DNA from 3 places in the Rhizobium sp. MHM7A genome. Region 2 is predicted to be linked to each of the others. Evidence: predicted binding sites of a transcription regulator. Region 2 holds the regulator's gene; each other region holds the start of a gene.
The links. The regulator PhoB, encoded in region 2, activates phosphate uptake and scavenging genes when phosphate is short. The targets are predictions, from matches to a motif close to TGTCATNNANCTGTCAT.

Region 1 (10,646 bases), on a different contig from region 2:
CTTGGCGACCATCTGGTGTAGGTTGCCGGAGGTGTAGCCCTGCGCCCACTCGCCCTGACCGGAACCGAAGGTGGTGCCGACGTCGAACTTCTTGTCGAGAACGCCGAGAACGAGGTTCTCATGGCCGCCGCCGAAGCCGGTTTCAGAGAAATACTGCTTGACGGGAGCGCCGGTGTCTTTCGGAAGGGCAACGTTAGGAACGAGGTAACCGGAGGTGGAGTCGGGATCGGCGAAGCCGAGCTTCTTGCCCTTGGCGTCGGCGAGCGTCTTGATGCCGGAATCCTTGCGGGCAACCATGATCGAATAGTAGCCTGTCGAACCGTCGGCCTGCTTCGTGGTCAGAACCGGGGTAACGGCGTTCGGATCTTTGATATAAACCGCGGCGTAAGAGGCAGCGCCCATGACGGCGAGGTCAATCGTGCCACCGAGCAGGCCCTGGATGACGCCGTTGTAGTTCGGCGATGGGAAGAGCTGGACTTCGGAAACACCGGTGGCAGCGGTCAGGCCCGGCTTGACGCACTCGGTGCGGCGAACCTGGTCGGCCTCGTTTTCACCGCCATCGAGTCCGATGCGGAGTACCTTGACGTCCTGTGCGGCGGCATTGCCGGCGAGGGCGGCTACGGCGATGGTTGCCATCAGGATATTGCGGAATGCAGACATGGAAGTCTCCTTTTGTGACGTGGCTTGTCAGTTGGTTCTCCGGCCGTTGTCCCGTCGGCCGGAAACGGTTCAATGCATGGCGGCGGCTTTGGCCGTCATGCCGGATGATGCGATTTCGGGGCGACGAGTGGATTCAAGGCTGGTCGAGGTCACCGTTTCGTCGATGCCGGCGCCGTCCTTATCCGTCCCGTAGATTTCCTTGACAGCCTCCGCGGTCAGCTCCGAGGGCTTTCCGTCGAAGACGACGCGGCCACCGGCCATGCCGATGATGCGCTCACAGTAGTTGCGGGCGGTGTCGAGCGTGTGCAGATTGGTGATGACGGTGATGCCCTCGCGCTCGTTGATATCGCGCAGCGCATCCATGACGATCTTGGCGTTCAGCGGGTCGAGCGAGGCGATCGGCTCGTCGGCGAGAACCATCTTCGGGTTCTGCATGAGCGCGCGGGCAATCGCCACGCGCTGCTGTTGTCCGCCGGAAAGCGTGCCGGCCGGCTGCAGCGCCGTCTGCTCAATGCCGAGGCGTTCGAGCGCGGCGATGGCGTGAATACGCTCCTCGCGTGTGAAGACGCTGAGCAGGCTCAGAAGCGTCGAGCGGTGATTGAGCCGGCCGAGCATGACATTTGTGAGAACATCAAGGCGCGGCACCAGGTTGAACTGCTGGAAGATCATCGCACAGTCGCGCTGCCAGTTGCGCAGCGCTCGGCCACGAAGTCCGGAGACTTCGACGCCGGCAAAGTGAATCGAGCCGGAGCTCGGCTCCTGGAGCCGGTTGATCATGCGCAGGAGCGTCGACTTGCCGGCGCCGGAGCGGCCGATGATGCCAACCATCTGACCCTGAGAAATCTCGAGTGTGACGGCGTCGACTGCGAGTTTGTTTCCGAAACGACGTGTGACATCCTTCAGCGCGAACATCATGCTCTTCCCCTGCATTCCGGGCCTTTATCAGGATCGCATTAGTCCCGCTTGATGACCCTCAGATGTCATATTTGTGTAAGTCTTGTCACATTTCCTGGCGCTCGTATCGGAGGTTTAGCCGCCGTAGCGGGAGAGGAAATCTTCCGCGCTCAGGTTGCGAAAATCCTGGAGTGCCAGGCGCAGCCGGTCATGTTCCCAATCCCACCAGGCGAGTTCGTCCATGCGTTCTCCTAGCGCCTTAGAAAACCGATCGCGGATCAGCCGGGCCGGGACGCCGCCGACGATCGTGTAGGACGCGACGTCTTTCGATACGACGGCACCGGCGCCTATCACCGCGCCGTTGCCGACGCTGACGCCCGGCAGGATCGTCGCCCCATGGCCGATCCAGACGTCATTGCCGATCGTCACGCGATTCAAGCGCCGCCAGGCGAAGAAATCCTCCTCCATGTCGCCGTCCGGCCAGTAATCTGCGGCGCGATAGGTGAAATGGTGCAGCGTCGCGCGCCAGGTCGGATGGTTGGTGGCGTTGATGCGAACGGCGGCGGCAATATTGACGAATTTGCCGATCGTCGCGCACCAGATGGAGCCGTCCTGCATGATGTAGGAATAGTCGCCGAAGGTTACCTCGCTGATGCGGCAGCGTTCCGAGATTTCGGTATAGCGCCCGAGGGTGGAATCGCTGACGGATGCAGTCTCGTCGATATAGGGCTCAAGGCCCAGCTTCCGGTTCATGCAGCGATCTTTCGTGGAGAGAACTGCTGGACATCGAGGATGCGGTCGGCGACGGCTTCGCGCACTTCCTCGTCGTGGAAGATGCCGAGGAGAGCAACGCCCGCCCGCTTCTTTTCGGCAATCATGCTGACGACGACGGCCCGATTTCGTGCATCGAGCGACGCTGTGGGTTCGTCGAGAAGCAGGATCGTATGGTCGGTGATGAAGCCGCGCGCGATGTTGACCCGCTGTTGTTCTCCGCCCGAAAAGGTAGCGGGCGGAAGCTGCCAGAGCGCTTCGGGCAGGTTGAGTTTGGCGAGCAGGGCACCGGCCTTTTCCCGCGCCGCCATGGCCTGTTCGCCGCGTGCGACAAGCGGCTCGGCCACTACGTCTATGGCCGCGACACGCGGGACGGTGCGCAGGAACTGGCTGACATAGCCGAGCGTATGGCGCCGCACGTTGAGCACGGTGCGCGGGTCGGCCGAGGCAAGATCGACGATGCGCCCGTCGTGGTGGACGAGGATCTGCCCGGTATCGACGGCATAATTGCCGTAGATCATCTTGAGCAGCGAGCTCTTGCCGATGCCAGAGGGGCCGCCGAGCACGACGCATTCGCCTGACGACACAGAGAAGGCGACGTCGGAGACGACGGGCAGCCTGATGCCGTCGCGCAGGTGCATGGTGAAGCTTTTCGAGACTTCGGAAACGACGAGGGGCGTGGCCATGATTGTTCTTTCCTGGTTTCTAACGATGGCTCAGACCTGCAGGATCGAGGAGACGAGCAGCTGGGTGTAAGGCTCCCGCGGATCGTCGAGAACACGATCTGTCAGACCGTGTTCGATGACGCAGCCATCCTTCATCACCATCATCCGGTGCGAGAGAAGCCGGGCGACGGCGAGATCGTGGGTGACGATGATGGCCGAGAGGCCAAGATCGTTGACGAGGCCGCGCACCAGATCGAGCAGGCGCGCCTGCACCGAAACGTCGAGACCGCCTGTGGGCTCGTCCATGAAGACGAGGCGCGGCCCGGTGACGAGATTGCGGGCAATTTGCAGGCGCTGGCGCATGCCGCCGGAAAAGGCGCGCGGCTGGTCGTCGATGCGCTCTGCGTCGATCTCGACACGTTCAAGCCAGTCGATGGCGGCCGAGCGGATCTTGCCGTAGTGCCGGTCGCCGATCGCCATCAGCCGTTCACCGACATTGGCGCCGGCCGAGACGGTCATGCGCAGCCCGTCGGCGGGGTTCTGGTGTACGAACCCCCAGTCGGTGCGCATCAGGAAGCGGCGCTCGGCCTCATTCATATGGTAGAGGTCGCGGTAGCTGCCGTCGCGCATGTGGTACTCGACGCTGCCGGTGGTCGGCATCAGCCTGGTGGAGATGCAGTTGAGCAGCGTTGTCTTGCCCGAACCGGATTCGCCGACGATGGCGAGCACCTCGCCGGGCCAGAGCTCGAAGGAGACGTTCCGGCAGCCGATGCGATTGCCGTAGAATTTTGAGAGGTCGTTGACTTTGAGAAGCGCCGTGTCGGTCATTCCGCAGCCTCCCGGGCCAGCATTTCGCCGGCATGCCCCTGCGCCCGGCGATCTTCGCAATGGTCGGTATCGGAGCAGACGAACATGCGGCCGCCCTTGTCGTCGAGGATGACCTCGTCGAGGTAGACATCCTCTGCGCCACAGAGCGCGCAGGGTTTGCCGAAGCGCTGAATCTCGAAGGGATGGTCTTCGAAGTCCAGGCTGACGACGTCGGTATAGGGCGGCACGGCATAGATGCGCTTTTCGCGACCGGCGCCGAAAAGCTGCAGCGCTTCCGACTTGTGCATCTTCGGGTTATCGAACTTCGGTGTCGGCGAAGGATCCATGACGTAACGTCCATGCACCTTGACCGGATAGGCATAGGTGGTGGCGATGCGGCCGTTTCGGGCGATGTCTTCGTAGAGCTTCACATGCATGAGGCCGTATTCTTCGAGCGCATGCATCTTGCGGGTCTCGGTCTCGCGGGGCTCGAGGAAGCGCAGCGGCTCTGGGATCGGCACCTGATAGACCAGCACCTGGCCGGCTCCGAGCTTTTCCTCCGGGATGCGGTGGCGCGTCTGGATGATCGTCGCATCCCTGGTATGCGTCGTCACCGCGACATTGGCGACCTTTTGGAAGAAGGCGCGGATGGAAACGGCGTTGGTCGTATCGTCGGCGCCCTGATCGATGACCTTCAGCACGTCGTCAGGCCCGATGATCGAGGCCGTCACCTGCACGCCGCCGGTGCCCCAGCCGTAGGGCATCGGCATTTCGCGGGAAGCGAAAGGCACCTGGTAGCCTGGAATGGCGATTGCCTTCAGGATGGCGCGGCGGATCATCCGCTTGGTCTGCTCGTCGAGATAGGCGAAGTTGTAGCTGGCGAGATCGCTCATTCGGCGGCTTCCTTCATGTCTTCGCCAGCACTGCGGGCGGCTTCGAATTCGCGGCGCATGCGGCGGACGAGATCGAGTTCGGCCTGGAAGTCCACATAATGCGGAAGCTTCAGGTGCTCGACGAAACCGGTCGCCTGGACGTTGTCGGAATGGGAAATGACGAATTCCTCATCCTGCGCAGGCGCGGTGATGTCCTCGCCGAGCTCTTCGGCGCGCAACGCCCTATCGACCAGAGACATCGCCATAGCCTTGCGCTCGCTCTGGCCGAAGACGAGGCCGTAGCCGCGGGTGAATTGCGGCGGCGCCTTGGCCGATCCCTTGAACTGGTTGACCATCTGGCATTCAGTGATTTGGATTACGCCGAGCGAGACGGCGAAGCCGAGCTCCGCCACGTCGAATTCCACCTCGACTTCGCCGATGCGGATCTCGCCGGTGAAGGGGTGATTGCGGCCATAGCCGCGCTGGGTGGAGTAGCCGAGCGCCAGCAGGAAGCCCTCATCGCCCCGGGCAAGCGCCTGCAGGCGCAGGTCGCGGGTCATCGGGAATTCCATCGGCTCGCGGGTCAGGTCGCCGATCTCGTGATCTTGCGGCATGTCGCCGTCTGCCTCGATCAGGCCTTCCTCGCCGAGAATTTCGGACACGCGCATGACGCGGCCGGTCTCCGCCGTACGCTGGGCAGGCGCCTCGACCGCTTCGTCCTGAAGCAGCGAGGGATCGAGCAGCCGATGGGTATAATCGAAGGTAGGCCCAAGAAGCTGGCCGCCCGGCAGATCCTTGTAGGTCGCCGAGATGCGCCGTTCGATCGTCATATCAGCCGTGTCGAGCGGCCTTGAATAGCCGAAGCGCGGCAGAGTCGTGCGGTAGGCGCGCAGCAGGAAGATCGCCTCGATCATATCGCCGCGCGATTGGCGGATGGCGAGCGCTGCAAGCGTGCGGTCGAAAAGCGAGGCCTCCGCCATCACGCGGTCAACGGCGAGGCCCAACTGCGCCACGATCTGGTCGATGCCGATCGCCGGCAGAGAACGGTCGCCGCGGCGGCGGTCGGCAAGCAGGCGGTGGGCATTGGCAATGGCGGCCTCGCCACCCTTGACGGCAACATACATGAGCTCAGATCTCCGTTGCTGTGATCTTGGTGGTGCGCGGCAGACAGAGGAAGCGTTTGCCCGATGTCAGCACGATGTCGATGCCGCGCGGAAAGAGCGCACGATTGTCCGTCCAAAGCGGCAGAAAGGTCTCGGGCAGCCCCCTGGGCGCGATCTCAGTCTCGCTCTGGATGCCGGGGCCGATCAGTGCCAATCTGCGCCCGCCCTCCAGCTCGGCGAGTTCGATGATAATGGTCGTCGAACGGTCGGGATATTCCTGCGTGCCCGATGCAAAGACGCCGAAGGAGGAAAGCGCGGTACCGGCTTCCGTGAAAGCGAAGCGCGCCTCGGCCTTTTCGCTCGTCAGCGGAGCGCCAGTGTGGAAGCCGAGCCATTCCGGCACAGCCGATTTGGCCAATCCCTGCGAAAGCCAGACCGGCGTGTCATGGTCGCAAAGTGTCAGCGCGATCGCGCCGGCGGCGATGCCGAACGGCCCGGGCGGAGCGATATCGGGCTCAACGGTCTGGATCGTGCCGGGACGGGCCATGCCGTCCATCAGCATCTTGAAAACGCTCTGGGAGTGGAACACCGGGGCGGCAAAGCCGCCGGTCAGGGCTTCTATCTTCAGACCCATCAGTCGTCACCCCGCACCATAGTGAAAAAGTCGACGCGGGTTGCCGCCGTCTCATCCGCCCTACGGCGTTCGGCAGCGGCTATCCGTTCCTCGATCGGCAGAAGCAGGGCCTGTTCCACAAAATCCCTGGTCGCCTCCTGCTGCCAGAGCGCGTCGAACATCGCCGCAAGACGGGCCTTTTCCCGGTCGGTGCCGAGCGCCTGCGCATGCCCGACCGATCCGGAGTCGAGCCGGACCGAAGCACGCGTCACCGTCACTTCCCCAAGATTGAAGGCGGCTCCGCCGCCACCGATGCGCCCGCGCACCATCACCAGGCCGGTTTCGGGTCCGCGCACCGGCTGCACCTGAGGCTTTTCCGGCAACGCATCCCAGACCGCCGAGAGTTCGCTCCGTTTTGCGCGCGCCAGCAGATCGGCGGCGCGTTTGCGCGCCGACACCCTCTGTGACGCAGCGTCCCTATTCTCCGCTGATATCATCGCCATCTTCCCGGAAATGTCTATTGATATAGACAACTATACAAGATATTTCTAGGCTTAGATCGAAGTCGTGACAAGGGTGTGACATCTCAGGCGTAACGCATCTTTTCGCTGCGCAGGCGACTCTGTAACGCTTTGATCCAAGCAGTGGGAATGAAGTGGCAGGGTGGAATGGCGGGATTGAAGCAGGTGCAAAGGCAAACGGGTGTGGCGCTTTGGCGTCAGATTGCCGACCGGATACGCGAGGCGATCAGCGCCGGCGCCTATGACGAAACTGGAATGGTGCCGCCAGAAACCGGGCTGGCGCTGCAGTTCGGCGTCAACCGGCATACGGTGCGCAGCGCTCTGGCGGCGCTGGCGCAGGAAGGCATCGTGCGTGCGGTGCAAGGTCGCGGCACGCTGATCGAGCGCAAGGAGCGCTTCAACTTCCCGATCACGCGGCGCACCCGCTTTACCGCCGGTATCGGCGATCAGGCGCGCGAGATGCGAGGACTTCTGCTCGAGGAGGCAAAGGAGGAGGCGAGCGCCGAGGTCGCTCGCTGGCTTGGCCTGAAGCCGGGAGCAGAGGTGATCCGGCTTGAAACGCTGCGCGAGGCCGACAAGCGGCCGGTTTCAAGGGCGACGAGCTGGTTTCACGCCGAACGTTTCGCCGGGATCGGCGAGGCCTACCGAAAGCACGAATCGATCACCAAGGCTTTCGCCGAACTCGGGCTGGTGGACTACGTCCGGGCGACAACCGAGGTAACGGCGGCGCATGCTGCTACTGCCGATCTGGCTGACCTGGAGCTCACCCCTGGCGCGATCCTTCTGATCGCCAAGGCGATGAACACCGATCTTGATGGCGTGCCGGTGCAATATTCCATTAGCCGGTTTGCGGCTGATCGGGTGCAGTTCACCATCGAGAATTGAGGCTTGGCGTGCCGACCGGCTCCGGTGGCACGCCTACTTGAATTCAATGCGCGCCGGACATATCGCCCAGCACTTCCTTGGAAGCGACGGTGGAATCCGCATTCAGCTTGTAGACCATGGGAACGCCGGTCGCGAGGTTGAGGGCAAGCACGCCTTCTTTGCTGAGCTTGTCGAGCACCATGACGAGCGAACGCAGCGAATTGCCATGCGCGGCAACCAGCACCTTCTCGCCGCGCAGCACGCGCGGCAGGATATCCGTGAGGTAGTAAGGCCAGACGCGCGCGCCGGTGTCGCGCAGGCTCTCGCCACCGGGCGGCGGCACGTCATAGGAACGGCGCCAGATATGCACCTGTTCCTCGCCCCATTTGGCGCGCGCATCATCCTTGTTGAGGCCCGAGAGGTCGCCGTAGTCACGCTCGTTCAGCGCCTGGTCGCGGATCGTCTCGAGGTCAGGTTGACCGACCTTGTCGAGAATGAGCTTCAGCGTGTGCTGCGCGCGCACTAGAGCCGAGGTATAGGCGATGTCGAATTTGATCCCGTATTCGGCAAGTGCGGCGCCGCCCGCATTGGCTTCCTGGATGCCGAGCTCGGTCAGATCGGGATCCTTCCAGCCGGTGAAGAGATTCTTCAAGTTCCAGTCGCTCTGGCCGTGGCGAACGAGGACGAGGGTACCGCTCATGAATATGCCTCCGTAATATCTTTATTGGGAAGAAAGCCCGAGCACGTCGAGCATGGAATAGAGCCCCGGCTTCTTGTCGCGCGCCCAGAGCGCCGCCTTGATGGCACCGCGTGCGAAGATCGAACGGTCGGCCGCACTGTGCGACAGGCTGACGATTTCGCCTTCGCCGGCGAAAAGCACGGAATGCTCGCCGATGACGGAGCCGCCGCGCAGCGTCGCAAAACCGATCGTACCCGCCTCCCGGGCGCCGGTATGTCCATCGCGCACCCTGACCGATTTCGAGGCGAGATCGACATTGCGGCCCCTGGCCGCCGCTTCGCCGAAAAGAAGTGCAGTGCCGGAAGGGGCGTCGACTTTGTGCTTGTGATGCATTTCCAGGATCTCGATGTCCCAATCAATAGGATCGAGCGCCCGCGCCGCCTGTTCGACCAGGACGCTGAGCAGATTGACGCCAAGGCTCATATTGCCCGACTTGACTATGCGGGCATGGCGTGCCGCGGCGGCGATCTTCGCGTTGTCCTCGGTCGAGCAGCCCGTCGTGCCGACGACATGAACGATACGGGCCTGCGCGGCGAGGCCGGCGAATTCCACGCTTGCGGCAGGCGAGGTGAAGTCGAGCACGCCTTCGGCATGGAGGAATGCCTGGAGCGGGTCGTCGCCGATCATGACTCCGGTCGGGCCGAGGCCCGCCATCTCGCCAGCATCCTTGCCGACGAAGGGCGAGCCGACACGCTCGACGGCAGCGTGCAATGTCACGCCGTCGATCGAATGGACGAGCCGGATCAGCGTCTGTCCCATGCGTCCCGCCGCGCCAACCACCACTAGTTTCATCGCAGCATCGCTCATGTCCGTCTCACCAAGTTAGTTTGAATCGGAGGCCGAAGGCCTCTGCAGGTTGTTGAGGCGAGCGTAAAGACCGTCGCTGACCTTCGCAAGCGCCTCGTGATTGCCTTCCTCGACGACCCGGCCCTGCTGCATGACGACGATCTTGTCGGCGCGCACCACGGTCGACAGCCGGTGGGCAATGACGACGACGGTGCGCCCCGTCATCGCCTCGTCGAGCGCCTTCTGCACCGCGGCCTCGGATTCGGTGTCGAGGGCCGACGTCGCTTCGTCGAGGAGCAGGATCGGAGCATTGCGCACCAAAGCGCGCGCGATTGACAGACGCTGGCGCTGGCCGCCTGAAAGCGTCACGCCGTTTTCACCGACAGGCGTATCGTAGCCCAGCGGCTGAGCTGAGATGAAATCATGCGCGTAGGCGAGCCGGGCGGCATCCTCCACCTCGGCATCGGTCGCATCCGGCCGGCCGTAGCGGATATTGTCGCGGATCGTGCCCTCGAACAGGTAGGGCTGCTGTGAGACATAGGCGAGCTGCTGGCGCAGCGACTTTTTGGTGATATGGGCGATATCCTGTCCATCGATCAGGATTTCGCCTTCGCGCGGATCGTAGAAACGCGGTATGAGGCTGATGACAGTGGATTTGCCCGCACCCGAGGGGCCGACGAGCGCCGTTGTGGCGCCGCCCTCGGCGACGAAGCTGACGCCGTTCAGCACGCTCTCATTGCCATAGGCGAAGGAAACGTTGCGGAATTCGATCCTGGCCTGCGTCACTGTCAGCGGTCGCGCATCCGGCAGGTCGCGCTGGCGCGGCTCCATGTCGAGCAATTCGTAGATCATCCGCGCATTGACGACGGCGCGCTCCATCTGCACCTGCAGGCGGGCGAGGCGCCGGGCCGGGTCATAGGCAAGCAGCAGCGCCGTTACGAAGGAGAAGAAGGCGCCCGGTGCCACATTGTAATAGATCGAGCGATAGGCGGCATAGGCGAGCACGCTGGCGACGGCAAAGCCCGCGAAGCTTTCTGTCAGCGGTGAGGTGCGCTCGGACAGCCGGGCTATCCGATTCGCCCGGTTTTCTGCGGCCGTGATGAGCTTGTTGACCTTGTTCTCCAGCTCCTCTTCCATCGTGAAGGCTTTGACGATGGCAATACCCTGGATCGTCTCCTGCATGGCCCCCAGCACGTGGCTGTTCAGATGCACGGCCTCGCGGGTTGCCGAGCGAAGACGTTTGGAAACATAACGCAGCGCATAGAGCAGCGGCGGGGCCATGATGAACACGGCGAGGCTGAGCAGCGGGTCCTGAAGGACCATCACGCCGATCAGCGAAACGAAGGTCAGG
Region 2 (10,646 bases):
GCGGCTGCAGCTTCTGCCATGGCATTCACTCCTAGTTCTCAAGCAAAGGGTCAGCGTGCCCTTCGCTCGCGCGGCCGCAAGTCCGTGACTTACAGGCTTCCGATTATGGTTCAGATCGCGCCCAGGCACCAAGCAAGAATCGACTTCTGCGCATGAAGACGGTTTTCCGCCTCATCGAAGACCACGGATTGCGGGCCGTCGATCACCTCGTCCGTCACTTCCTCACCGCGATGAGCGGGCAGGCAATGCATGAACAATGCATCATTGCCGGCCTTGGCCATCAAGGCCGCATTGACCTGATAAGGCTGGAAGACGTTGTGACCCCGGGCCCGATGTTCCTGATTCATGGAGACCCAGGTATCGGTCACCACGCAATCGGCGCCGGCGACCGCACGGTCGGCATCATGGCAGAGCATGATTTCGGCGCCCTCATTGCGGGCCCAGTTCAGATAGTGATCCTTGGGCTCCGAACCAAGGGGCACGGCCATGTTCATGCGGTAGCCGAAGCGCGCGGCGCCTTCGACCAGCGAATGCAGCACATTGTTGCCGTCGCCGGTCCAGGCGATGGTCTTGCCCTTGATCGGGCCGCGGTGCTCCTCGTAGGTCATGATATCGGCCATGATCTGGCAAGGATGGGTATCATCCGTCAGCGCATTGATGACAGGCACGGTCGCGTGCTCGGCAAGCTCCAGCAGGCGCGAATGCTCGGTCGTGCGGATCATGATTGCATCGACATAACGCGACAGCACCTTGGCGGTGTCCCCGATCGTCTCGGCGCGGCCGAGCTGCATTTCGGTGCCCGAAAGGAAGAGTGTTTCGCCGCCGAGCTGACGCATGCCGACGTCGAAGGAGACGCGGGTGCGCGTCGACGGTTTCTCGAAGATCATCGCCAGCATCTTGCCGGCGAGCGGCTTGTCGTCTTTGCCGGCCTTGAAGGCCTGCTTGCGGGCGAGCGCGTCGTTCATGATGGTTCTGAGGTCGGCTGATGTGACCGCCGAAAGATCTAGGAAATGTTTGGGAGCCATGTTCTTACCTGTCGTGCGCCCGAAGGCGGCGATCCTTTCAAGCCGTCTTCTTGACCTTGGAGGCGCGGATGCTCTCGGCGGCGCGCTCGAGGCGCGCGAGCCCTTCGCGGGCTTCCTCGGCAGTGACGACGAGCGGAGGAAGAAGGCGGATGACGTTGTCGCCCGCCGGCACGCCGAGCAGGTGCGCGGCGCGGATCGCCTGCAGCAGTTCGGCGGAGGAAACCGCAGCCTTGACGCCGAGCAGAAGCCCCTCGCCTCTGATATCCTCGATCACGTCGGGATAACGATCCTTGAGCGAGGCAAGCCCCTGACGGAAGACGAGCGCCACGTCGCGCACATGCTCAAGGAAACCATCCGCGAGAATGATATCGAGCACGGCGCTGCCAACGGCCATGGCAAGCGGATTGCCGCCATAGGTCGAACCATGCGTGCCGGCCTTCATTCCGGAAGCGGCCTCCGCGGTGGCAAGGCAGGCTCCGAGCGGGAAACCGCCGCCGATGCCCTTGGCAACGGCCATGATGTCGGGTGTGATGCCGGACCATTCATGGGCGAAGAGCTTGCCGGTGCGGCCGACGCCCGTCTGCACCTCGTCGAGGATCAACAGCAGGCCCTTTTCGTCGCAGATCTGGCGAAGCGCCTTCATGAACTCGTTGGTTGCAGGACGCACACCGCCCTCGCCCTGCACCGGTTCGATCAGGATTGCTGCCGTCGCATCGGTAACGGCGGCGCGGACGGCATCGATGTCGCCAAAGGGCACCTGATCGAAACCCGGCGCCTTAGGGCCGAAGCCTTCGAGATATTTCTCCTGGCCGCCGGCGGCGATCGTCGCGAGCGTGCGGCCGTGGAAGGCGCCTTCGAAGGTGATGATATGGAAGCGCTCGGGGTGGCCCTTGGAGAACTGATAGCGGCGCGCCGTCTTGACGGCGCATTCGAGCGCCTCCGCGCCCGAATTGGTGAAGAACACCTTGTCGGCAAAGGTTGCGTCGGTCAGGCGCTTGGCGAGGCGCTCCTGGCCGGGGATCTCATAGATATTGGAGAGGTGCCAGACCTTATCGGCCTGCTCCTTCAGCGCTGCGACAACGTGCGGATTGCTGTGGCCGACCGATGTCACGGCGACGCCGGCGCCGAAATCGAGATAACGCTCGCCGCCTTCGGTGATCAGCCATACGCCCTCGCCTCGCTCGAACCGCAGCGGGGCGCGAGAATAGGTGTCATAAAGCGGCGCGGCTTCAGCCATGGCGCGGGTCTCCCAATGTTGTCATGCCCGGACTCCGGCTAAAGACACCAAGCCCGACAAATTAAAAATGCCGCCTTTCGGCGGCAAGCGGTACTATTTCCTTTTCGCGCTGCAATGTCAACAAAACTGCGGCCTTAGCGCATGCAGCAAGCTAGTACAGGGGCGTTTCCGGCCTTCAACAGGCATTATTGCAGAAATGACACGCGGAGGCAGCAAGTTGGGGAAAACTTGAAATTCGATTCATCCGGATTCCCGCGACTCTTGTCACGGAGTCAGCCTCACACTAGGTTAAAGTTCAATTACTAGACTGCATGCGGCGGAACTAGTCACCAAAATTGATCAGGCGTTTCTTGTTTCGGAGGCTTCCGGGACAACGGTGAGGGATTCTGCCATCACCAACGCAAAAGGTGGAGACAGGGCATGAACTGGACAGACGAGCGGGTCGAGAAACTCAAGAAGCTTTGGTCGGAAGGACTGAGTGCCAGCCAGATCGCGGCGCAGCTTGGCGGGGTCAGCCGAAATGCCGTCATCGGCAAGGTGCACCGGCTGAGCCTTCCCGGCCGTGCCAAGGCCGGCGGCACAGCCACAGCGGCGCGCACGCCGAAGCGCCAGACTTCAGCGCCGCGTGCGCCGAACTACGCCTCCCGGATCACCACCCGCACCGTTACCCGCCAGCAGGGCGCAACGATGCTGAAGGAAGAGATCGAGGTCGATGCGGTCGAGGAGATGGAATATGTGCCGGCCGGCAACGTAGTCGTGCCGATTTCCCGCCGCCTTGGCCTGACGGAGCTGACTGAACGCACCTGCAAGTGGCCGGTCGGCGATCCGCTGAAGGAAGACTTCCATTTCTGCGGCTGCGAGTCCCCGGACAACTCACCCTATTGCGGCTATCATCAGAAGCTTGCCTACCAGCCGGTCAACGAACGGCGCCGGGCGGCTGCACGGGCAAGTTGAGCGGGCTGCATCCACGGACAAAAAAACGGGCCGAGTGGCCCGTTTTTTATGATCGGAGTGGGGAAGCGACCTTTGTGTTTGGCAGCAAAGCCGACCACACTTTCCGTCATCCCAGGGCTTGACCCTGGGATCCACAACCAAGCACACCACTTCAATTGTTTCCCTGCAGTTCGATGCTATCGCGCTTCTCACAGTGCCAGCCGCATGGATCCCAGGGTCAAGCCCTGGGATGACGGAGGGGAGATGGTGCCTGGACAGGTTGGCTCTGCAGGCGCGATGGAGAGGTGGCGCCGAGACGCACAGCCCTCGCAGGCGCGATGAATTTGCGGCAAAAGCGCCGCTTCACAAGCTGCATCAGCGGGCGTTAGGCTAGAACGCCAACCCACACTCCGTCATCTCAGGGCTTGACCCTGGGATCCACAACAGGCACTCGGCTTCGATAACTTCCCTGCAGCTGAATGCCATCGTTCCTCCCGCAGCGCCAGCCGCATGGATCCCAGGGTCAAGCCCTGGGATGACGGAGGAGAGGTGGTGCCTGGATGACCGAGGTGAGGCCGTGCTGGCTCATACCCAGCGCCGGTGCGATGAAGGGCCTGGGAACCGCTGCACGGGCGGGAGCGCCGGCCACATGCACTCTCCTCAACCTCAGGCCTCCATCGAGTAACCGGCGCCGCGGACGGTGCGGATGACGTCCTGCATGTTGGAGAAATTCAGCGCCTTGCGCAGGCGGCCGACATGGACGTCGACGGTGCGTTCGTCGACATAGATGTCGTGGCCCCAGACGCCGTCGAGCAGCTGCGAGCGGGAAAAGACCCGGCCTGGCGACGACATCAGGAATTCCAGCAGGCGGAATTCGGTCGGTCCGAGGCGGACCTCGCGGCTCTTGCGGTGGACGCGATGGGTTTCGCGATCGAGCTCGATATCGCCGCATTTCAGCACCGACGACAGCACTTCAGGGCGGGCACGGCGCAGCATCGCCTTGACGCGGGCGACGAGTTCGGGGGTCGAGAACGGCTTCACGACGTAATCGTCGGCGCCGGTGGACAGCCCGCGCACGCGCTCGCTCTCCTCGCCGCGCGCCGTCAGCATGATGATCGGCAGCCGCTCGGTTTCCGGCCGCATGCGCAGGCGCCGGCAGAGTTCGATGCCGGAGACGCCGGGCAGCATCCAGTCGAGGATCAGAAGGTCGGGCGTGCGCTCCTGAAGCCTGATTTCGGCCTCGTCGCCGCGCAGGATGGTATCGACCTCGAAGCCTTCCGCTTCCAGGTTATAGCGAAGAAGTACGCTCAGGGCTTCCTCGTCTTCAACAACTGCGACTCTCGGGATCATGCGTGTCCGTCTCCTCGCGCAAAAGCCTTAAACCGGGGCGATTAAGCAGGCGTCCTGCGCATCTTCAGAAATTGGCTGCGACCTCTTTGCGCGCCCCGAACGGGCGCGCACGCAAGTGGTTGGTCCGGGCGGCTGGCCCGGTCCGCTGGTTCGTGACGATTATTCCGTCGCGGCGCCGACAGTGTTGGCGCTGTCATCCTTGGGGCGATCGCCTTCCGGCTGGGCGCCCGTTGCCATGTAGTAGATAGTCTCGGCGATGTTGGTGGCGTGGTCGCCGATGCGCTCGATGTTCTTGGCGCAGAAGAGCAGATGCGTGCAGCTCGTGATGTTGCGCGGATCTTCCATCATGTAGGTCAGCAGCTCGCGGAACAGCGACGTGTACATCGCGTCGATCTCGTTATCGCGTTCGCGGATGGCGGTCGCCTTGTCGGCGGCGCGCGTCGTATAGACGTCGAGCACTTCCTTGAGCTGGACCAGCGCCAGCTCGGACAGGTGCTCGAGACCGCGGGCGAGCTTGCGGGGAACGCCGGTGCTCTGCACGGCGATGACGCGCTTGGCTGTGTTCTTGCCGAGGTCGCCGACGCGTTCGAGATCGGCGGCGATGCGGATCGAACCCATGATTTCGCGCAGGTCTGCGGCCATCGGCTGGCGGCGGGCGATGGTGACGATCGCCTTGTCGCCGATTTCGCGCTCGGTGTGATCAAGGATCACATCGTCGGAGATGACCTTCTGCGCCAGCGCCGTGTCGCCGTTGACCAGCGCCCGGACGGATTCCGCGACCATCTGTTCGGCCAGGCCGCCCATTTCGGAAATCCGCCTGGACAGGAACTTCAGATCATCATCATAGGCAGAATAAATATGTGTCGATGCCATTGGGCTTTGTCCTCGAATAACGGGAAGGCTTCGGATCGCCGCAATCAGCCGAAGCGACCCATGATGTAGTCCTGGGTACGTGGATCGTCCGGATTGGTGAACATCTTGTCGGTGTCGTTCTCCTCGACGAGGTTGCCGAGGTGGAACATGGCGGTGCGCTGCGAAACGCGCGCGGCCTGCTGCATGGAGTGGGTGACGATGACGATCGTGTAATTCTCGCGCAGCTCGTGGATCAGTTCCTCGACCTTGGCGGTGGCGATCGGGTCAAGCGCCGAGCAGGGCTCATCCATCAGGATGACTTCCGGGCTGACGGCAACGGCGCGGGCGATGCACAAGCGCTGCTGCTGGCCGCCCGAGAGGCCGGTGCCGGACTCGTGCACGCGGTCCTTGACCTCGTTCCAGAGGCCGGCGCGCTGCAGGCTGGTCTCGACGATCTGGTCGAGATCGGCCTTCGACTTTGCGAGACCATGGATGCGCGGGCCGTAGGAGACGTTTTCGTAGATCGACTTCGGGAACGGGTTCGGCTTCTGGAAAACCATGCCGACGCGGGCGCGAAGTTCGACGACGTCGATATCCGGATCATAGACGTCGTCGCCGTCCAGCGTGATCTTGCCGGTGACGCGGCAACCCTCGATCGTGTCGTTCATGCGGTTGAGGCTTCGCAGGAAGGTCGACTTGCCGCAGCCGGAAGGACCGATCAGGGCGGTTACGGTGTTTTCGCGGATGTTCAGGTTGACATCGAAAAGCGCGCGCTTCTCGCCGTAGTATACGGAGACATCCTGTCCGATCATCTTATACGGGACGTTGCTCATCTTCTGATCCAGCGCCTTTTCAACTGCAGCTTCCGTCAACATGTTCATGATGTTTAACTCCGTTTACCAGCGGCGCTCGAAGCGACGACGCAAGAGAATGGCACCCATGTTCATGGCAACCAGGAACAGGAGCAGGACGATGATGGCACCCGAAGTACGCTCCACGAAGGCGCGTTCCGCCTCGTTCGCCCACATATAGACCTGCACGGGCAGCGCCGTCGAGGGATCGAGCGGCGTGGTCGGTGCATTGGCGACGAAAGCGACCATGCCGATCAACAGCAGCGGCGCGGTTTCACCGAGCGCGTGCGCCAGACCGATGATCGTGCCGGTGAGGATGCCGGGCATGGCAAGCGGCAGGACATGGTGGAACACCATCTGCATCTTCGAAGCGCCGAGGCCCAGGGCTGCAGCGCGGATCGAGGGCGGCACGGCGCGCAGTGCGGCGCGGGTGGCGATGATGATCGTCGGCAGGGTCATCAGCGTCAGCACCAGGCCGCCGACCAGTGAAGCCGAGCGCGGCAGACCGATGAAGTTGATGAAGACGGAGAGGCCGAGCAGACCATAGACGATCGACGGAACCGCGGCGAGGTTGTTGATGTTGACCTCGATCAGGTCCGTCAGCTTGTTCTTCGGCGCAAACTCCTCGAGGTAGATCGAGGCTGCCACGCCGATCGGCAGAGACAGAACCAGCACGATCAGCATCAGATACAGCGAGCCGATGAGGGCGACGCCGAGGCCGGCAGCCTCCGGGCGGCTGGAGTTGCCATTGACGAAGAGACCGGTGTTGAACTCCTTGGTCAGCGCACCGCTCGCCTTCAGCTCGTTCATCCAGCCGACCTGCTTGTCGCTGACCTTGCGGTTCTTCTCCTCGACCGAAAGGTCGATCTGGCCCTTGTTGGCGCTGTCGATATTAGCATCAGCGAGCAGCGTGACGTTGACGGTCTTGCCGATGATCGAAGGATCGGCGACCACCATGTCACGCAGCTGGATCGGCGCGCCCTTGGAAAGCATGGCCGTGGCCTCACGCACATCGGGACGGCTGGATGCATTGATGTTCAGCTGCTTGACGATCGCATCGCGCAGCAGAACCGGATAGTTGGCGGCGATCAGCACCGAAGGGTCGGTCGCGCGCTTGTTGTTCGGGTCGATCGTCTTCTCGGCGAATTCGATCGGCAGGGTGATCGACGTCTGCTGGAAGGCCGTGTAGCCCTTGCCGATCACCGTCCACAGCAGGATGAAGAGGAAGATGAGGCCGAAAGCGATGGCGGCGATGCCATAGGCCTGGAACCGGCGCTCGGCGGCATAGCGGCGTTTGATGCCGATATCGCGGCGCGGCGGCGCCTTGGAAATGGTTCCGGCGACGGGAGAAACAATATTCGTCATTCGTACTGCTCCCGATATTTGCGCACGATGTAGAGCGCATAGATGTTGAGGCAAAGCGTGATGCAGAACAGCGTGATGCCAAGGGCGAAGGCAACCAGTGTCTGCGGCGAGGTGAACTCAAGGTCGCCGGTGAGCTGGTTGACGATCTTCACGGTCACCGTCGTCATCGGCTCGAAGGGATTGATCTGGATGCGGGCGGCGACACCGGCGGCCAGCACGACGATCATGGTTTCGCCGATGGCGCGCGAGGCGGTCATCAGCAACGCCCCGACGATACCGGGGAGAGCCGCCGGCAGGACAACCTTCTTGATGGTTTCGGAGCGCGTGGCGCCGAGACCGAGCGAACCGTCACGCAGGGCCCGCGGCACGGCGGTGATGATGTCGTCCGACAGCGAGGAAACGTAGGGGATCAGCATGATGCCCATGACGATACCGGCTGTCAGCACGCTCTGCGCCTGGATGAAACTCGCATAATTGCCGGAGAGCAGGCCGCTGATCTGAGCGGAGAAATCGCGCAGGAACGGGCCGACGGTGACGAGGGCGAAGAAGCCGTAGACGATCGTCGGAATGCCGGCGAGCACTTCGAGAAGCGGCTTGGCGATGCCCCGCAGCTTCGGCGAGGCATATTCGGCCATATAGATGGCGGCGAAAAGGCCGACCGGCACGGCAACGAGCATGGCGACAAGGCCGATATAAAGCGTGCCCAGCAAGAGCGGGATCAGGCCGAACTGGCCGAAGGACGAGCTGCCAGCGCCGGCAAAGCGCGGATCCCAGACGGTACCGAAGAAGAATTCGTTGGCGGGAACGACCGCAAAGAAGCGCGCGGCTTCGGACAGCATGGACAGCACGATGCCCACCGTCGTCAGGATGGCGATCGACGAGGCCAGCAGCAGCCCCCATAGCATGACGCGCTCGACGCGGTTGCGGGCGCGGAAACGGGGCGCGATGGCGCGCAGCGCATAGAAAGCGCCGGCAACGGCGAGAGCGAAGACCACCGCTGTCATGGCAAGCCGGCTCGTCATGCTCATCGAATTGAGCGTCTTTGCGGCTTCGACCATGTAAGGCTGCGGCTGGCCGGCGAGCGGCACGCCCTTTTCGCTGAGCTTGGCCTGCAGCGCCGCCGGGTCGGTGGACACTGCCGCTACCTCGTCGGGAGTGAGCATCGTCAGCCCGCGCGCAACCGTCGCTACCATCGAGTAGCTCAGATCCTGCTCGACCGAGGCCTGCGCCTTGACGTCGGCAGGGAAGGCGTCGCGAACCGAGGACTGGACAATTCCAGGGCTGACGGAGAGCCAGACGCAGAGGACGATGAGGGCAGGAAGAACAGCCCAGATCGCGGCATAGGCGCCGTAATAGGCCGGCCGTGAATGCAATGCGGAGGACCTGCCTCCGGCAAGTGCTGCGGCACGGCTGCGCGCCACCAGATAGGCGGCGGCGCCGATCACCACAAGGCACAAAAGTATGACGGATGTGCTCATTCGTTACGTCCCCAGGCCCGAAGCCCCAATAAGCCCGGCGGCTGCATCAGCCTGCCTTCAGCTTCCAATCATTGGAGAAGGAAAACCCTGCAGCGAAAAAGCCGGCACGCAGGGGCATAAAGCAATGCCGGCGCGGGCTTGAAGCACCGCGCCGGCAAAGTCATTACATGGCCTTACCAGCTTCGACGTCCTTGCGGATCGCTTCGCGCTCGGCATCCGGAGCGGCAACGAGGCCGTATTCGGCGAGCGGGCCGTCAGGGCCGATCATCTGGTCGGATACGAAGAAGTTGACGTATTCCTTCAGGCCCGGAACAGCGCCGAGATGTGCCTTCTTGACGTAGAAGAACAGCGGGCGGGAAACCGGATAGGTGCCGTTGGCGATCGTTTCGGTGGACGGAACGATACCGTTCACGGTGGCGACCTTCAGCTTGTCGGCATTGTTTTCGTAGAAGGAAAGGCCAAATACTCCGACCGCGGTCTTGTTGGCAGCGATGCGAGACAGCGTTTCGGTGTAGTCACCGTCGATGTCGACTGCAGCGCCGTCCTTACGGACTGCGATGCAGGCCTTGCCCTGAGCGGCCTTGTCCGAAACGGCGGCTTTGATGACTTCTGCAGCGCCCGATGCTTCGCAGCCAGCTGCCAAGACCTTTTCCTCGAAGACTTCGCGAGTCCCGTGCTTTTCGCCCGGGATATAAGCGGCGATATCAACAGCCGGAAGCTTCGGGTTGACTTCCGACCACTTCTTGTAGGGGTTTGCGACGAGCTTGCCGTCGACGACGACCTGGGCGGCGAGGGCCTTGTAGATGTCGGCCGGAACGTAAGCGACATCGGGGTTGCCGGCATCGGTCGCGAAAACGATGCCGTCATAACCGATCTTGACTTCCTGGATATCCGTCACGCCGGCTGCCTTGCAGGCTTCGATCTCGCTTTTCTTAATAGCGCGAGATGAGTTAGCGATGTCGATGGTGTTTTCGCCGACGCCCTTGCAGAATTCCTTGAGGCCGGCGCTGGAGCCGCCGGATTCGACGATTGGCGTCTTGAAGTTGGTGAAGGTCTCGCCGAAGGACTCGGCAACGATCTTTGCGTAAGGCAGGACGGTGGACGAACCGGCAACCTGAATCTGGTCACGGGCGACGGCTGTGCCAGCGAAAGCAGCAGTTGCAGCGAGCGCGGCAACGGTGAGCTTGAAGGTGTTCATTTGAATCTCCCGGGCATTGGGCTTGTGTGATGCGGCCTGTAGAGAGGCCCTCGCATTGCCTTTTTTCATCGGCGGGACTCTCTTAGCGCTGTAAGCACCGTCCTTTTATGTCAAATCGGTGAAACATTTATGACAGGTTATGTTTTTGATATCACACCTAAATTTTCAGTGATGCTGTCCGATTTCTTCCAAAAGACAGCGACGTTCGATCACCAGCCCACCTCACGTTGCAGAAACGTGCAAAGATGGGTGGTCGGTTGTAGCGCGCGTGGCTTCATTGAAGTCGTGACGTGTGATCTGCCCCTCATCCGCCTGCCGGCACCTTCTCCCCATAAACGGGGCGAATGGGATATGCCG
Region 3 (10,646 bases), on a different contig from region 2:
CGACCGTGCGACGATCGGCAATATGGGGCCGGAATACGGCGCGACCTGCGGCTTCTTCCCGGTCGATGGCGAAACCATCAACTACCTCACCATGTCCGGCCGCACGCATGACCGGATCGCCCTTGTCGAAGCCTATTCAAAGGCCCAGGGCATGTGGCGCGAAGGCGATGGTTCGGATCTCGTCTTCACTGACACACTGGAACTCGACCTCGGCGACGTCGTACCGTCGATGGCCGGCCCGAAGCGTCCGGAAGGCCGCATCGCGCTCGAAAACATCGCTTCAGGTTTCGCGACGTCGATGGAAGCCGACTACAAGAAGCCGGGGCAGCTCAACAACCGCTACGCTGTCGAGGGCACCGATTTCGATCTCGGCCATGGTGACGTTGCGATTGCCGCCATCACCTCCTGCACCAACACCTCCAACCCGTCGGTGCTGATCGCTGCCGGCCTTCTCGCCCGCAACGCCGTCGCCAAGGGCCTGAAGACCAAGCCGTGGGTCAAGACCTCGCTCGCGCCCGGATCGCAGGTCGTCGGCGAATATCTTGCCAAATCCGGCCTGCAGGCCGACCTCGACAAACTCGGCTTCAACCTCGTCGGCTTCGGCTGCACCACCTGCATCGGCAATTCCGGTCCGTTGCCGGCGCCGATTTCCAAGACGATCAACGACAAGGGCCTGATCGTATCCGGCGTGCTGTCCGGCAACCGTAACTTCGAGGGCCGTATTTCGCCTGATGTCCAGGCGAACTACCTCGCTTCGCCGCCGCTCGTCGTCGCCTACGCTCTCGCTGGCACGGTTCAGAAGGACCTGACCAAGGAGCCGATCGGCGAAGACCAGAACGGCAACCCGGTCTATCTCAAGGATATCTGGCCGACTTCGCACGAGGTGCAGCAGTTCATCCAGAAGTACGTGACACGCGAACTCTACGAAACCAAATATGCCGATGTCTTCAAGGGTGACGTCAACTGGCAGGCCGTTCAGGTTCCGCCGGGCCAGACCTATGCCTGGGACGACAACTCGACCTATGTCCAGAACCCGCCCTATTTCGTCGGCATGGGCAAGAAGGGCACCGGCGTCTCAGACATCAAGGGCGCTCGCGTCCTCGGCCTGTTCGGCGACAAGATCACCACCGACCACATTTCTCCGGCCGGTTCGATCAAGGCGGCATCGCCGGCCGGCGCCTATCTCATCGGCCATGACGTCGCCGTTGCCGACTTCAACCAATACGGCACGCGGCGCGGCAACCATGAAGTGATGATGCGCGGCACCTTTGCCAATATCCGCATCCGCAACCACATGCTTGGCCCGAACGGCAAGGAAGGCGGCTACACCATCCACTATCCGTCGAAGGAAGAGACCTCGATCTACGACGCCGCCATGCAGTACAAGGCCGAAGGCGTGCCGCTCGTCATCTTCGCCGGTGTCGAATATGGCAATGGCTCTTCGCGCGACTGGGCTGCCAAGGGCACCAACCTGCTCGGCGTCAAGGCCGTGATCGCCCAGTCCTTCGAGCGCATCCATCGTTCGAACCTGGTCGGCATGGGCGTCATCCCCTTCGTCTTCGAGGAGGGCACGACCTGGCAGAGTCTCGGCCTCAAGGGCGACGAGCTCGTCACAATCGAGGGGCTTGATAAGATCAAGCCACGCGAGAGGAAGATCGCCAAGATCAGCTATAGCGACGGCTCCGTGAAGGAAGTTCCGCTGCTGTCGCGCGTTGATACGCTCGACGAGGTGATCTACCTCAACAATGGCGGCATTCTGCAGACGGTTCTGCGCGATCTCGCTGCCTGATTTTTAAGAGACCTGACTGATAATGGCCGCCGGGAAGCAGTTTCCGGCGGCTTTTTCTTTGCGGCGACAGTCTTTTCCGGAGGCTCACGATGATTTGTCTCAGGCGCGTTCCGGCCGGGTTGCGGTCTCACCCGTTCGTGATTTTTCGTTTGGAGCCGGAAGGATTATTCGTACGTTCATATCTCAGAGCCTTCGGTTCCAAACGCCGTCGGCGCTGAAAAAGAGGTGCAGGTGAATGTCCCCCCGTTTCTTGATTCCGCTGATCGCCGGTGTTGCTCTTGCAGGCTCGTTGCATGCCGAAGACGGCAAGCGCAGAGGCGTTGTCGAACTTTTCACGTCACAGGGTTGCTCCTCCTGTCCTCCCGCTGATGCCGCCTTCCGGAAACTGGTGAACCAGGGCGATGTCATCGCCCTCGCCTACCACATCGACTACTGGAATTACCTCGGCTGGGCCGATACGCTGAGCTCCAAGGAAAATACCGAGCGGCAGTACGGCTATGCCAGGACGATGGGCCGCAGCAACGTTTATACGCCGCAGGTCATCGTCAACGGACGCGGCCATCTGGCCGGCGCCGATCTGAACGGCATCAACAGCCGGATCGACAGCTACAGCAGCGAAGGCAACGGTCTGACCGTTCCGATCAGCGCGGCGATGCGCGGCGACGAGTTGGAGATCAAGATCGGCGCCGGACAGGGCAAGGCCAATGTCGTTATGGTCTATTTCGACAAGGAAAAGACGATCAACGTCGAAAAGGGCGAAAATAGCGGAAAGAAGATCTCCTATCTGCACAGCGTCACCAATGTCGAAACCGTTGGGATGTGGGACGGCAAGGCGACCAGTCTGACGCTGCCGGCGAGCGTCCTGCAGCGTCCGCAGCTCGAAGGTTGCGCTATCCTGCTGCAGACAGCGACGGCGGACGGCGACCCGGCGGCGATCCTCGGTGCGACCGTGGTGATGGCGGGAAAAAACATCTGACTTTCACCCGTTTACGGGTGGAATGCCGGGCGGCCCGGCCGAGCGTATTCGGGGCTGGGGTTAAGGTCGATACGCTCCGCCGGGCCCTTTGGCGCGCTGGCGCCAAACCGGGATGCATAAATCCCCCGCAAATGAGGCGCTGTTTTGACTGAAATGCGGCAGTGCGGAGAAAGCGTCCTTTCTCCCCAGGCCATCGTACCCGCCTGCATGGCGCCGCAGTGCGGCCTAAAGTGACAGGCCGCGCTCTTGCAATTTGCGGCGGCTCGGGCAAACTGTCACTCTCCTGTCACAAGCGGAGGCCTTGGAGACCTGATGACAGATCAGCCGGATTTGCGACACGGCGAAAGCCGCTCCGTCGACAATGGTTCCTCGGTCGTCGTCGATCTCAGGGAATACAAACAAAGCAAGGACCCGCTTCCGGTGACCTTCCACCGGCGCGAGCTGGATGCAATCCTCTGGATCTACGGCCGTATGGTCGGCGAGGGAGAATGGCGCGATTACGCCATCGATCATCTGAGGGACAGGGCGGTTTTTTCAGTCTTCAAGCGCTCCGGCGAGATGCCGCTCTTTCGGATCGAGAAGAACCCGAAGCTTGCCGCCAAGCAGGGCGCCTATTCCGTGATTAATATCAACGGCATGATCCTGAAGCGCGGTCACGAGTTGAACCAGGTGTTGAAGGTGTTCGACAAGGCCCTGAAGCTCGTCGACAAGTAGGCTTATCAACCCGCAAATAATGTGCCGGGATAGGCGGCCGCATCCGGATTGGTCGTCATGCCCTCGCCGAGGGCGCGCTGCATGAACATCGTGTCCAGCCAGCGCCCGTGTTTATATCCGGTGCCCCTCATCAGACCGACCTCCTCAAAGCCGGCTCCGCGATGAAGCGCGATCGAGGCGGGGCTGGCGCCGCCGATGACGGCAGCCATCTGTCGAAAGCCGAGCACGGTGCAGCGTTCGATCAGTTCGGTAAGGAGGGCCTTGCCGATACCTCGGCCGCGGGCTTCAGGCGCCAGATAGATCGAATCCTCCACCAGCCAGCGATAGGCGGGGCGCGTGCGAAAAGCCGAGGCATAGGCGTAGCCGAGCAGTATCCCGTCTCCATTTACGGCGGCGATATAGGGATAGTGCTGGCTGACGATCGCGGAGAAACGCTGGGCCATCTCGGCTTCGGACGGCGGTGCAATCTCGTAGCTCGCAACGCCATTTAGGACGGCTTCGCGATAAATACCGGCAATAGCGGAGATATCGGCTTCGGAGGCATCGCGCAACAGGAAGGACATTCGGCAACAAATCCATCGAGGGAGGTCTTTCAAACCACTCCGCTGAAGCCAGCGCAATAAAAAAGGCGGCCCGGAGCCGCCTTTTTCGATCGTGATAGACCTGCTTATTTACGGTTGCCCATGAACTGCAGCAGGAACATGAAGAGGTTGATGAAGTCGAGATAGAGTGTCAGCGCACCCATGATCGCCTTGCGGCCGGCAACAGCGACGTCATCAGCTTCGTAGTAGAGTTCCTTGATCCGCTGCGTGTCGTAGGCGGTGAGGCCTGCGAAGATCAGCACGCCGATTACCGAGATCGCGAACTGCAGCGCGGACGAAGCCAGGAAGATGTTGACGAGCGACGCGATGATCAGACCGAACAGGCCCATGATCAGGAACGAGCCTATCGCCGACAGGTCACGCTTCGTCGTGTAGCCGTAAAGCGACAGCGCGCCAAAGGAGGCGGCGGTCACAAAGAAGGTCTGCGTGATGCTTGACTGGGTGTAGACCAGAAAGATCGATGACAGGGACAGACCCACCAGCGCGGCATAGACCCAGAAGGTGGTCTGCGCGGCGGCCACGCTCATCCGGTGAATGCGGAAGCTCAGGAAGAAGACAGCCGCAAGAGGCGCAAGAATCACGACCCAGCGCAAGGGCGACTGGAACAGAAGCACGCCGAATTGGGTGAGCTGGCCGTCCTGGACCGCGAAGTTGAACCCAAGATATGCGGCCACGCCCGTGATCGCCAGGCCCAGCGCCATCAGGTTGTAGACCTTGAGCATATATGCGCGCAGGCCTTGATCAATCATCTCGCCGGTCTGGACGCGGCTTTGATAGTTACGAAGATCAGCCATAGTTTCCTCTTACAAGCTCCGATGGAGATACGGTGTCGGGTTTTCGACCCGGGCGCCGCTGCGGAGCTCCAGCATGCCTGCAGACAATATGAGGCCTTCACCCATCGCAAACAAGGGGCTTGCGGGGCTGCGCCGGTTAAATCGGCGTAAGGTGAAGGCTTTTCGGCCGCGCTATCTACCTAAAGCTCGCGCAGTACGGGCGCCGCCTTCTGTCCGAGGATGCGCCAGGTGCCGATGAGGCCGATGCCGACGGTGAGCACCAGTGCGGTGACGAGCGTCAGTCCCGCCACATCGGGCAGGAAGGTGGACGGCAGGCGCATGATGCGGGCGACGATGAACCAGGCAGCGGCGGCGCCGGCGATCAGCGAGAAAATCGCGGTCGCGAGCCCGAGGATCAGATATTCGTAGCTGAAGGCGCGGATCAGCATGGCGCGGGTGGCGCCGAGCGTCTTCAACACCACGGCGTCGTGGGTGCGCGCCCGATTTCCCGCGGCGAGCGCACCGGCAAGGACGAGGACCGAGGCGACGAGGGCCACGGAGGCTGCGGCACGGATCGCGGTCGCAAGCTGCGCTACCAGCCGATTGACGATATCGATCGCGTCCTTGACGCGAACGCTGGTGATCGTCGGGTAGGCGTTGGTGACGGATTTCAGGATCGCTGCATCCTCGGCCGGCGTCGAGGAGGGATCTGTCAGCGTCGCCAGCCAGGCGTGCGGGGCGCCGCGGAAGGTATTGGGCGAGAAGACCATGACGAAATTGATCGACAGCGATTCCCATTCGACACGGCGCAGATTGGCGATCTTCGCCGTGATGTTACGTCCGAGGACGTTGACGGTGACGGTGTCGCCGATCTTGAGGCCAAGCTCGTGCGCCTCTTCCGAGGAGAAGGATACAAGCGGCTCGCCGCTGTAATCCCTGTCCCACCAGCTGCCTTCGCTGAGGGCGGCATTTTCCGGAAGCGCGTCGGCGTATGTGATACCGCGATCACCGTTCAGCACCCAGCGACCGGCGGCCGGCACGTTCATCTTGGTGACGTCTTCGCCGTTGAAGGCGACGATCCGGCCGCGCAGCATCGGCACTTCCATCAGCTTGCCCTTCGGCGCCTGCGCCTGGACGAGATTGCGGAAGGCGTCGACCTCGGCGCTCTGTATATCGACGAAGAAGAAGTTGGGTGCACCCTCGTTCATGCGGCCGGTCAATTGCTGGCGAAGGTTGCCGTCGATCAGCGTCAGCGTCACCAGCAATGCCAGCCCGAGGCCGAGCGAAAGCACCACCGAGGGGGTAAGTGCGCCGGGGCGGTGGATATTGCCGATAGCAAGCCTGAGGGCCGGCGAACTGACGCGCGGGCTGCGGCGCGCGAGCCAGGCGATTAAGGCGGCGACGAGGCGCAGGACGACGAAGGCGAAGACGATCGCACCGACGAAGACGACGGCGATGAAACGATCATAGGCGGTGAGGATGGCGAGGCCGGCAAGGCCCACCATGAAGAGGGCGGCCAGCAAGATATAGGGCCAGGACGGCAGACGGCGGGTCTCGAAGCCCTGCTCGCGGAACAGTGCGGTCGCCGGCACTTCGCGGGCATGGCCGAGCGGCAGAATGGCGAAAGCCAGCGTCGTCAGGATGCCGAAGAGCGTCGCAAGCACCAGCGCACCGGGATAGAGGGTCGGCGCGGTCGAGACCGGCAGGAATTGCGCCAGGAACTGCGCCGCAAAGATCGGCGACAGGGCGCCGATGACGAGGCCGGTCACGATGCCGCCAAGGGAGATGATAGCGATCTGAAAGAGATAGATCAGAACGACGACAACTGCCGGAGCGCCGAGACATTTGAAGGTGGCGATTGTCGTGCGCTTGGAGTCGAGGAAAGCACGCACTGCATTGGCGACGCCGACGCCACCGACAACCAGCGCGGTGAGGCCGACCAGCGTCAGGAATTGCGAGAAACGGGTGATGTTTTCGGTGAGCGACGGTGCTGCGCGGTCGCTGGTACGGATCGCCCAGCCGGCGGAGGGAAACTCCCTGGATGCACGCACCTGGATGCCCGACATCGTGCTCCTGTCTTCCAATCGGATCTTGTAGGCATGTTCGACCAAGCTTCCGGTCTGGATCAGCCCCGAGGATTCGAGCGCCTGCCGGCTGACCAGCAGACGCGGCGCAAAGCCGAAGCCTTCAGACAGCGCGTCCGGCTCGGTCTTCACCGTCCCGGTGATACTGAGTTTGACGTTGCCGAGCAGCAATTCGTCGCCAACCGCAAGGCCAAGCCGATCGAGAAGCAGAGGCGCTGCCAACGCGCCGTAAGTGCCACCTTGGCCGGAAAGCAGGGCTGCAAGCGGATAGTCCGGCTCTGCCTCGAACCGGCCGTAGAGCGGATAGGCGTCGTCGACGGCCTTAACCTCGACCAGCGCCTGGTCCGAACCGTCGGGCTTGCGGGCCATAGAGCGCAGGCCCGTTGAAACCGAAACTGTCCCCAGGCCTTCGAGGAAGCTCATTTCCTGAGGCGTCGCCTCGCGGTTGTTGAGTTCGAAACGCACGTCGCCGGCCAGCAGCTCCTGGCCCTGAGAGGCGATCGTGTCGGTAATCGACTGTGAAACGGAATTGACTGCGGCGATCGCCCCCGTGCCGAGCGCGATACACGCGAGGAAGATGTAGAAGCCGCGAATGCCGCCGCGTAGCTCGCGGAGCGCCAGGCGAAAAGCGAGCGAAACACGCGGTGTAAGGATACTCATGCGAATGCCGCCTCGCTGTGGCGGGCGGCGCTGTCGCCTTCGATCCTTCCGGAGCGGACGCGGATCTGGCGCGAGCAGCGGTTGGCAAGCGAGACGTCGTGGGTGACGAGAAGCAGGGTCATGCCGCGTTCGGCCTGCTTGGCAAACAGCAGGTCGGCGATCTGGCGGCCGGTCTCGGTATCGAGATTTCCGGTCGGTTCATCGGCAATCAGCAAAGCGGGCGAGGGGGCGAGCGCCCTGGCGATAGCCACACGCTGCTGTTCGCCGCCGGAAAGCTGGCCGGGATAATGGTTCAGCCTCTGTCCGAGGCCGACCGAATTCAGCTCGCGATGAGCGATGTCGAAAGCATTGGGAACATTGGCGAGTTCCAGCGGCACGGCGACGTTTTCCAGCGCCGTCATATTGGCGATCAGGTGGAAGGATTGAAAGACGATACCGATATTGCGGCCGCGGAAATCGGCGACCTGATCCTCACTCAGGCTATGGAGCGGCGTGTCATTGATATTGATTTCGCCGCTGTCGAGCTTCTCCAGTCCGGCGAGCACCATCAGCAGGGTGGACTTTCCGGAACCGGAGGGACCGACGATGCCGACGGATTCTCCGGCGGCGATATCGAGATCGATGCCCTTCAGCACATGGACGGAGGCCGCGGCGCTGCCAAGGGTCAGATCGGCGCTCTTCAACTCGATGATAGTTTTTGCCAACGGAAATCGCCCTATATAAGCCCGTAATCAAATTGCCGCATAACGGCACCCCGCCAATCTAGGGAAAGCAGGATGAGATTTAAAGTTGCCGCCCTTCAATTCACCGTCATTGCCGTCTCGCTAATCTTTGCCGCCAGCGCAAATGCGCGGACGATCAATCTCGTCGGATTCGGGGACAGCCTGATGGCAGGCTATCAGCTGCCGCCCGGCGACGGCTTTCCCGAAAAGCTGCAGGCGGCCTTGAAGGGGAAGGGGTTCGACGTCGCTATCGCCAATGCGGGCGTCTCAGGCGATACGACGACTGGCGGCCTCGCCCGCATAGACTGGTCGGTGCCTGACGGCACAGATGGCGTCATCCTGGAGCTCGGCGCCAACGATGCGCTGCGGGGCATTCCGCCCGAAGAAAGCGAGAAGAATCTCGACCAGATGATAACTCGACTGAAGGAACGCGGCATTGCGGTGCTCCTCGTCGGCATGATGGCACCGCCCAATATGGGCGCGGATTATGCCGCACGCTTCAATCCGATTTATCGGAAACTTTCGGAGAAACACGGAGTTCGGCTTTATGCATTCTTCCTTGATGGCGTGGTGCTCGATGCAGGGCTCAAACTCAGCGACGGCATGCATCCGAATGCGAAGGGTGTCGACGTCATTGTCGAAAAGATGGAAGCCGATGTCACAAATTTCGTCGAAGCGATTTCTTCTGTGAAGAAATAGGGGCTTGCGCGGCTCTTGATTGCGTGATTCCGTGTGAGCACCTGCAAAAGATTCGGGGAGTGCTCGTTATGCCGAGACTGTTTACCGCCCTCGAAATTCCGCGCAATGCTGCAATGAGCCTTTCATTGCTGCGCGGTGGCCTCCCCGGAGCACGATGGATCGATGTGGAAAATTACCACATCACGCTACGCTTCATCGGTGATGTCGACGGTCGCACGGCCGATGAAGTCGTTGAACGCCTTGACCGGATCGACCGGCCGGAATTCCAGTTTCGGCTCGAAGGCGTTGGCTCCTTCGGCTCGAAGAAACCGCATTCGGTCTGGGCCGGGGTTTCCCAATCGCCCGAAATGTACGCCCTGCAGGCCGAGATAGAACGCATCTGCCAGCGCATCGGCCTGCCGCCGGATCCGCGCAAATTCACGCCGCATGTGACGCTGGCACGGCTCAAATCCTCGCGGCTCGACGACGTCGTGCAATATCTGACTGGACGTGGCAACTTCCACACCGCGACCTTCACGGCACCGCGTTTCGTGCTGCTTTCATCGCGCGAATCGGTCGGCGGCGGCCCCTATCTCACCGAAGAAGTGTTCCCGCTCCACGAGGGGCGCTCGGCGCCCAGCGTTCCCAGCAGGCTGCTGCAACCGGTCAAGAGCCTGGTATAGACCAGCTCGAAACCGTCTGGTCCGCCATAATAGGGATCGGGGATATTCTCTCCCGTTCCAAGCGCGGTATCGCCGAAAAGACCGATGTTCGCTCCGTCAGGCGCGATCCTCCCGAGCGCTGCCATGTTATCGCGGTCCATAGCCAGGATCAGACCGAAATCCCTGAAATCCTGCGGCTGGATGCGGCGGGCGCGTTGTCCCGAGATGTCGATGCCGTGGCTCCTCGCGATGGCGACTGAACGCCAGTCGGGCGGCTCGCCGTCATGCCAGCCGCCGGTGCCGGCGGAACCGATCGTGAAACAGCCGTTCAGGCCCGCCTCGGCGACGAGATGGCTAAATATTCCCTCCGCCAGCGGAGAACGGCATATATTGCCCATGCAAACGAAGAGGATGCTGATGCGTTTCATCGGTAGGCCTGTCGGATAGATGAGAGGAGCATGGCATGAAAGGGGAAAAACTGGAACGGGCCGCTGCCGAGGCGCAATTGGCTGATCTCAAGGGCTGGGCGCTCAATGACGCGGCTTCGTCGATATCGAAAACCTTCAAGTTTTCCAACTTCATCGAGGCTTTCGGCTTCATGACGGAAGCAGCAATCACGGCGGAGAAGCTCAACCACCATCCAGAGTGGTTCAACGTCTACTCCAAGGTGGAGGTAACGCTGAACACGCATGACGCCGGCGGACTGACGGAGCTCGATTTCAAGCTCGCCAAGGCCATGGAGAAGGCGGCGGCGCGGCGTCTTGTTTAAAAGCTGAAGCGCCATCACCATATGCTGGCATGGACGAAAGGATGTGAGGGATGGACGACGTCAAATTCGGAGAAATCCTATTGCCGGGAGACGAGGACACGCAGAGCCGCCGGGAGAAGACCGTCCGGCAGAAATTCTGGCCGACCTTCCGTCGGGCGGTGCGGCAGGTTCCGTTTTCGCGCGATGTCGTCGCCGGTTTCTACTGCGCGCTCGATCC

Region 1: a site for PhoB is predicted at 6,953-6,969, ahead of phnF (phosphonate metabolism transcriptional regulator PhnF). Genes of this name have one in related genera too.
Region 3: a site for PhoB is predicted at 3,039-3,055, ahead of FFR93_RS33665 (DUF2794 domain-containing protein). Genes of this name have one in related genera too.

Annotation. Positions count from the first base shown of each region.
Region 1 covers NZ_VCHT01000005.1:262,104-272,749, reverse strand. The annotation lists gene phnD (phosphonate ABC transporter substrate-binding protein) at 1-660, opposite strand, end outside; gene phnC (phosphonate ABC transporter ATP-binding protein) at 730-1,572, opposite strand; gene FFR93_RS19570 (DapH/DapD/GlmU-related protein) at 1,690-2,307, opposite strand; gene phnL (phosphonate C-P lyase system protein PhnL) at 2,304-3,011, opposite strand; gene phnK (phosphonate C-P lyase system protein PhnK) at 3,042-3,818, opposite strand; gene FFR93_RS19555 (alpha-D-ribose 1-methylphosphonate 5-phosphate C-P-lyase PhnJ) at 3,815-4,690, opposite strand; gene FFR93_RS19550 (carbon-phosphorus lyase complex subunit PhnI) at 4,687-5,793, opposite strand; gene phnH (phosphonate C-P lyase system protein PhnH) at 5,798-6,406, opposite strand; gene phnG (phosphonate C-P lyase system protein PhnG) at 6,406-6,882, opposite strand; gene phnF (phosphonate metabolism transcriptional regulator PhnF) at 7,054-7,791, shown strand; gene FFR93_RS19530 (2,3-bisphosphoglycerate-dependent phosphoglycerate mutase) at 7,835-8,470, opposite strand; gene dapB (4-hydroxy-tetrahydrodipicolinate reductase) at 8,492-9,316, opposite strand; gene FFR93_RS19520 (ABC transporter ATP-binding protein) at 9,332-10,646, opposite strand, start outside.
Region 2 covers NZ_VCHT01000010.1:60,850-71,495, reverse strand. The annotation lists gene FFR93_RS27070 (Hsp33 family molecular chaperone) at 1-20, opposite strand, end outside; gene argF (ornithine carbamoyltransferase) at 111-1,025, opposite strand; gene FFR93_RS27060 (aspartate aminotransferase family protein) at 1,063-2,262, opposite strand; gene FFR93_RS27055 (GcrA family cell cycle regulator) at 2,683-3,216, shown strand; gene phoB (phosphate regulon transcriptional regulator PhoB) at 3,862-4,545, opposite strand; gene phoU (phosphate signaling complex protein PhoU) at 4,705-5,418, opposite strand; gene pstB (phosphate ABC transporter ATP-binding protein PstB) at 5,463-6,278, opposite strand; gene pstA (phosphate ABC transporter permease PstA) at 6,294-7,613, opposite strand; gene pstC (phosphate ABC transporter permease subunit PstC) at 7,610-9,091, opposite strand; gene FFR93_RS27025 (substrate-binding domain-containing protein) at 9,255-10,289, opposite strand.
Region 3 covers NZ_VCHT01000016.1:93,100-103,745, reverse strand. The annotation lists gene acnA (aconitate hydratase AcnA) at 1-1,789, shown strand, start outside; gene FFR93_RS33670 (thioredoxin family protein) at 2,025-2,765, shown strand; gene FFR93_RS33665 (DUF2794 domain-containing protein) at 3,078-3,479, shown strand; gene FFR93_RS33660 (GNAT family N-acetyltransferase) at 3,485-4,042, opposite strand; gene FFR93_RS33655 (Bax inhibitor-1/YccA family protein) at 4,147-4,875, opposite strand; gene FFR93_RS33650 (ABC transporter permease) at 5,055-7,598, opposite strand; gene FFR93_RS33645 (ABC transporter ATP-binding protein) at 7,595-8,302, opposite strand; gene FFR93_RS33640 (arylesterase) at 8,375-9,019, shown strand; gene thpR (RNA 2',3'-cyclic phosphodiesterase) at 9,088-9,681, shown strand; gene FFR93_RS33630 (low molecular weight protein-tyrosine-phosphatase) at 9,588-10,088, opposite strand; gene FFR93_RS33625 (4a-hydroxytetrahydrobiopterin dehydratase) at 10,124-10,429, shown strand; gene FFR93_RS33620 (YkvA family protein) at 10,480-10,646, shown strand, end outside.